Linked DNA regions of Niveibacterium microcysteis. The protein of the gene in region 2 interacts with the protein of the main gene of each other region in a pairwise test. Links are inferred from orthologs where the notes say so. Each region holds a gene or a part of one and is shown on either strand. Other genes may lie near its edges. The genes, in order: odhB and lpdA.

The links.
Region 1: the proteins of lpdA (region 2) and odhB interact in binary tests that used the Escherichia coli proteins (3 or more experiments, as listed by UniProt). The link is inferred for Niveibacterium microcysteis from one-to-one orthologs.

What each region holds. Positions count from the first base shown.
Region 1 is NZ_CP071060.1:2,248,398-2,251,557, reverse strand. Bases 101-2,944 are described here. They hold odhB (2-oxoglutarate dehydrogenase complex dihydrolipoyllysine-residue succinyltransferase), read right to left. Parts: upstream 2,228-2,944; coding sequence 974-2,227; downstream 101-973. Other genes in these bases: JY500_RS10175 (2-oxoglutarate dehydrogenase E1 component), read right to left, coding at 2,264-2,944; JY500_RS10185 (PspC domain-containing protein), read right to left, coding at 634-960; lpdA (dihydrolipoyl dehydrogenase), read right to left, coding at 101-615. Also shown: more of lpdA, read right to left, coding at 1-100; more of JY500_RS10175, read right to left, coding at 2,945-3,160. UniProt on the Escherichia coli protein: E2 component of the 2-oxoglutarate dehydrogenase (OGDH) complex which catalyzes the second step in the conversion of 2-oxoglutarate to succinyl-CoA and CO(2).
Region 2 is NZ_CP071060.1:781,188-784,367, forward strand. What follows is about bases 270-3,133. They hold lpdA (dihydrolipoyl dehydrogenase), read left to right. Parts: upstream 270-730; coding sequence 731-2,536; downstream 2,537-3,133. Other genes in these bases: aceF (dihydrolipoyllysine-residue acetyltransferase), read left to right, coding at 270-714; holA (DNA polymerase III subunit delta), read right to left, coding at 3,052-3,133. In the rest of the region: more of aceF, read left to right, coding at 1-269; more of holA, read right to left, coding at 3,134-3,180. UniProt on the Escherichia coli protein: Lipoamide dehydrogenase is a component of the glycine cleavage system as well as of the alpha-ketoacid dehydrogenase complexes.

The DNA.
Region 1 (3,160 bases), 1.5 Mb from region 2 along the record:
GCCAAGGCGCTTCCAGACGCTGCCCATTTCAAGGCCGATCACGCCAGCACCGATCACGCCCAGGCGCTTCGGCACGGACTCGGTCTTGAGCGCGCCTTCGTTGTCGACGATGTTGACGTTGTCGACCGGGATCCCCGGCAGATGCCGCGCACGCGAGCCGGTGGCAACGATCACATGCTTGGCGACGACATCTTCGTTGCCAACCTTCATCTTCCAGAGGCCGTCGGCCTCCGCGACGAAGCTGCCGTGACCGGCAAGAAAGGTGACCTTGTACTTCTTGAACAGCCCTTTGATGCCGCTGGTGAGCTGCGTAACGATGTTGTCCTTGCGGCGGATCATCGAGGGCACATCGATCGACACACCTTCGACCTTGATGCCATGCATCACGAAGGCGTGGGTTGCGTGATCGTAGAGTTCCGACGAATACAACAGCGCCTTCGACGGGATGCAGCCGACGTTAAGGCAGGTGCCACCCAGACGCGGCTCGCCTTTCGGATCGGCATACGCCGCAGATTCGCAACAGGCTGCTTTCAGCCCCAGCTGCGCCGCACGGATGGCGGCGACGTAACCAGCGGGCCCGCCGCCGATCACCAGTACATCGAATTCCTGAGCCATTGAACGCTCCGATCGTGATTACCCGGCGTTCTCGTCGGGTACAAAAATCCAGCAGAGGACGTAGGCGAACACACCTACACCGGCGAAGCAGGCCATCAGCACCCACAGCAGGCGCCAGACCCACGACTCTACCCCGGTCATCCGGCCGATGCCGCCGCAGACGCCACCGATCCAGCGGTCGTCACGCGAACGGCGCAATCCGTTGATCGCCGCCGACCCCGCAGCGTTGCTGCGGGGTGCTTCATCGCCCAGGAGGCGCGCTTTCGCCGCAGCGAACTCCGCGTCCGTCAATGCTCCGCTTTCTTTCAGCTGGTGCAGTTTGGCGATTTCATCGGCGACGGACATTGATTGCCTCCGGTCAGATTTCCAGCAGCAGACGCGCCGGATCCTCCAGTGCTTCCTTCATGGTGACCAAGCCGAGCACTGCCTCGCGGCCGTCGATGATCCGGTGGTCATACGACATCGCAAGGTAGTTGATCGGACGGATCACGACCTGACCGTTCTCAACCACCGGACGATCCTTGGTGGCATGAATGCCGAGGATCGCCGATTGCGGCGGGTTGATGATCGGCGTCGACAGCATCGAACCGAAGATGCCGCCGTTCGAGATCGAGAAGGTGCCACCGGTCAGGTCTTCGATGGAAAGCTTGCCATCGCGCGCCTTGGCGCCGAACTCGGCAATCTTCTTCTCGATTTCCGCCAGCGTCATCTGGTCGGCGTTGCGCAAGATCGGCACCACCAAACCGCGCGGCGAACCCACGGCGATACCGATATCGAAGTAGCCGTGATAGACGATGTCATTGCCATCGACCGACGCGTTCAGCACCGGGTACTTCTTCAGTGCCGCAACCGCGGCCTTCACGAAGAAGGACATGAAGCCCAGCTTCACGCCGTGCTCCTTCTCGAACTTCTCCTGGTACTTCTTGCGCATCTCCATCACCGGCGCCATGTTGACCTCGTTGAACGTGGTCAGGATGGCGTTGGTGGCTTGCGACTGCAGCAAGCGCTCGGCAACGCGGGCGCGCAGGCGGCTCATCGGCACACGCTGCTCCGGACGATCGGCCAGCACCGATTCCACCGCCACCGGTGCCGGCGGCTGCGGCAATGCCGACGCCGTGGAGCCAACTGCCGGGAGGCTTGACGGCACCACCGCCGCCTTGGTGACGGTGTGGGTCGTCGTACCCAGCGCATCCGCCTTGGTTACACGGCCGCCAGGGCCGGTGCCCTGCACGTTCGATGCATCGACGCCCTTCTCCGCGAGGATCTTGCGCGCCGCCGGGCCCATGCCCGACGGTGCGGTAGCCGCAGCAGCAGCGGGCGCCGGTGCTGCGGCCGGGGCCGCAGTCGCGGCGGGCGCAGAGGCGCCTGCGGTCGCTTCGGTGTCGATCTGTGCGATCAGGTCACCACTGGTAACGCTCGAGCCGTTGCCCTTGATGATCTTGACCAACACGCCGGCCGCCGGCGCCGGGGTCTCGAGCACGACCTTGTCGGTCTCGATGTCGATCAGGTTTTCGTCGCGGGCAACCGCGTCGCCTTCCTTCTTGTGCCAGCTCACCAGCGTCGCTTCGGACACCGATTCGGAAAGCTGCGGGACTTTCACTTCGATCAGCATTTTTTCTTCCCTCTATGTGCTTTCTGACGCGCCAGCTCAACGGCTCGGAGCGACGTCCTGATTCAGTTCACCGAACGCGCCCTCGATCACCGCCTTCTGCTGCACCTGGTGCTTGGCGTAGTAGCCGACCGCCGGCGATGCCGAGGCCGGACGGCTGACGAGGTAGAGGTGGTGGCTCTTGCCCAGCGAGCGGGCGAGATGCTGACGGGAGACGATCCAGTACCAGGCACCCTGGTTACGCGGCTCTTCCTGACACCACACCACTTCCTGCGCGTTGGGGTATTTGCCAAGCTCTTCGGCAAATGCCTCATTCGGGAAGGGATAAAGCTGTTCGATACGTACGATGGCGGTGTTCTGGATGCCCTTGGCACGCCGTTCGGCAACCAGCTCGTAGTAGATCTTGCCGGAGCACAGCACCACGCGCGTGACGGCCTTCGGATCCAGCGGATCAACCTCGCCAATCACCGTACGGAAACGGCCATCCGAGAGTTCATCCAGCGTCGAAACCGCGTCCTTGTGGCGCAGCAGCGACTTCGGCGTCATCACGATCAGCGGCTTGCGGAGCTTGCGCACCATCTGACGGCGCAACAGGTGGAAGATCTGCGACGGCGTCGAGGGTACACAGACCTGCCAGTTGTTCTCGGCACACAGCTGCATGTAGCGCTCAAGTCGCGCCGAAGAGTGCTCCGGCCCCTGCCCCTCATAACCGTGCGGCAGCAGCATCGTGATGCCCGACAGACGGCCCCACTTTGCTTCGCCCGAGCTGATGAACTGGTCGATCACCACTTGGGCGCCGTTGGCGAAGTCGCCGAACTGGCCTTCCCACACAACCAGGTGATTCGGTTCCGCAGTCGCGAAACCGTACTCGAACGCCAGCACGGCGTTCTCCGACAGCACGGAGTCGATGACCGTGAAGGGCGCCTGGTTTTCCTG
Region 2 (3,180 bases):
CCGAAGGTCGACTTCAGCAAGTTCGGCCCGGTCGACGCCAAGCCGCTGTCGCGCATCAAGAAGATCTCTGGCGCCAACTTGCACCGCAACTGGGTCCAGATCCCGCACGTCACCAACCATGACGACGCGGACATCACCGATCTGGAAGCCTTCCGCGTGCAGATGAACAAGGAACTCGAGAAGAGTGGCGTCAAGCTGACCATGCTCGCGTTCATGATCAAGGCGGCGGTTGCGGCGCTGAAGAAGTTCCCGACCTTCAACGCCTCGCTCGACGGCGACAACCTGGTGCTCAAGCAGTACTACCACATCGGTTTCGCTGCCGACACGCCGAACGGCCTGGTTGTGCCGGTGATCCGCGATGCGGACAAGAAGGGCGTCTCCGCGATCGCACAGGAAATGGGCGAACTGGCGAAGCTCGCACGCGACGGCAAGCTCAAGCCCGACCAGATGCAGGGCGGCTGCTTCACGATCAGCTCGCTGGGCGGTATCGGTGGCGTGTACTTCACGCCGATCATCAACGCGCCAGAAGTCGCCATCATGGGCGTCTGCAAGTCGCAGATCCGCCCGGTGTGGGACGGCTCGGCCTTTGTGCCGCGCCTGATGCTGCCGCTGTCGCTGTCGTGGGATCACCGCGTCATCGACGGTGCCGAGGCTGCCCGTTTCAATGCTTACTTCGCCGGCGTGCTGCAGGACTTCCGCCGCGTGCTGCTCTGAGCCGGAGACCTCAAGGATGAGCCAGATTATCGAAGTGAAGGTGCCGGACATCGGCGACTTCAAGGATGTGCCGATCATCGAGATCGCGGTCAAGCCGGGTGACACCGTCAAGGCCGAAGACGCGCTGCTGACGCTCGAATCCGACAAGGCGACGATGGATGTGCCGAGCCCGGCTGCCGGCGTCGTCAAGGAGCTCAAGGTCAAGGTGGGCGACCGCGTAGGCGAAGGTGCCGTGGTGCTGACGCTGGAAGCGGCTGCTGCTGCCTCTGTTTCCCAAGCTGCCGCCGAAGCGCCGAAGCCCGCAGCGCCCGCAGCGCCCGCTGCCGCCCCGGCTCCTGCGGCAGCCCCGGCGGCCCCGCTGCCTGCCGGCAGCTACAGCGGCGCAGTCGATATCGAGTGCGAAATGCTGGTGCTGGGCGCAGGCCCCGGCGGCTACTCCGCCGCCTTCCGCTCGGCCGACCTCGGCATGAAGACGGTGATGGTCGAACGCTACCCGACGCTGGGCGGCGTGTGCCTGAACGTCGGCTGTATCCCGTCCAAGGCGTTGCTGCACGTGGCAAACGTGATCGAGGAGGCCTCGCACTTTGCCGACGTGGGCGTCGCCTTCGACAAGCCCACGGTGGATCTGAACCGCCTGCGTGCGCACAAGGAAAAGGTCATCGGCAAGCTGACCGGTGGCCTCGCCGGCATGGCCAAGGCGCGCAAGGTCGATATCGTTCGCGGCTACGGTCAGTTCCTCGACGCCTACCACCTGGAAGTGGCGCTGACCACCGGTTCGGGCTCCGAGCTGAGCGGCGAGAAGAAGGTCATCCGCTTCCAGAAGGCCATCATCGCGGCTGGTTCGCAGGCGGTGAAGCTGCCCTTCCTGCCGGACGATCCGCGTATTGTCGATTCCACCGGCGCGCTGGAACTGCGCCAGGTTCCGAAGCGCATGCTGGTGATCGGCGGCGGCATCATCGGCTTGGAAATGGCGACGGTGTATTCGGCGCTGGGCGCGCGCATCGACGTGGTCGAAGCGCTGGAAGGCCTGATGACCGGTGCCGACCGTGATGCGGTCAAGGTCTGGGAAAAGCAGAACCTGCACCGCTTCGACAAGGTCATGCTGAAGACCCGCACGGTGGGTGTGACGTGCCGGCCGGATGGCATCCTGGTGAAGTTCGAAGGCGAAAACGCTCCGGCCGACGAGCAGAAGTATGACCTGATCCTCTCCGCTGTGGGCCGCAGTCCCAACGGCAAGAAGATCGGCGCCGAGAAGGCCGGCGTGCATGTCACCGACCGCGGCTTCATCCCGGTCGACAAGCAGCAGCGCACCAATGTGCCGCACATCTTCGGTATCGGCGACATCGTCGGCCAGCCGATGCTGGCGCACAAGGGCGTGCATGAAGCACACGTCGCCGCGGAAGTGGCAGCCGGTCAGAAGTCCTTCTTCGACGCGACGATCATTCCGTCGGTGGCCTACACCGAGCCGGAAGTCGCCTGGGTTGGCGTGACCGAGATCGATGCCAAGGCGAGTGGCCGCAAGATTAACGTGGCGAAGTTCCCGTGGGCCGCTTCGGGTCGTGCCATCGCGAACGGCTGCGATTACGGCTTCACCAAGCTGATCTTCGACGAAGAGACGCATCGCGTGGTCGGCGGCAGCATCGTCGGCCCGAACGCGGGCGACATGATCGGCGAGATCGCGCTGGCGATCGAGATGGGTTGTGATGCGGTGGATATCGGCAAGACGATCCACCCGCACCCGACGCTGGGTGAGTCGATCGGCATGACGGCAGAGGTCTTCGAAGGCACCTGTACCGATCTGCCGCCGATGAAGAAGAAGTAAGAACGTCTCGGGGGAGACTGACTGCGCTTCCGACCCGGGCCCCCCTGGGGGGAGGCCCGATGCCTGGCCGCTTGGCTGACGCATCGGGAGCGCAGGGAGCTCCCGCCTGATCGGGCGGTGAGTTCAATTGGAACGCGGCGGCTCTACGGAGCCGCCGCTTTTCCATTCAAGGGCTTGCGGCGCTTGGTGCCGGCGATGCCATAAAAATATTGAATGGCGATTTCCTTGCTTTGGTGCGGAAGGTGGATTAGGGTTAACCCTGACGGACGCCCGGAGACGCACAGAGCTTCCCGGTGAAATCCCTCCCTCCCCGCATCGGGACGCGCATGGCTCCTCCCCCTTGTCATGACGCCAGCCGTGCGCACCGGGCTGTTCCTGTCACCCAATGGCGAGCGAGAATAACCGCCGCTTCAAACAACGGACTGCGCGTACAGACACCCACCGCTTCGGCGCAAGGGTGAATAACAAAAGCTCGGCGACCTCAGGTCGCCATTTTTTTGTCCACGCTTGTCGTGTCAGGCTCGCCGGCGCCGTGGTGTGTTCGCCAGCCGCAAAGCTAACTGCAGGAACTCGTTCCAGAGCTCGCCATCGCCGACGCCCTTGATGATGCGGTCGACGCGGGCGGCATGCATCAGTGCCGCGCG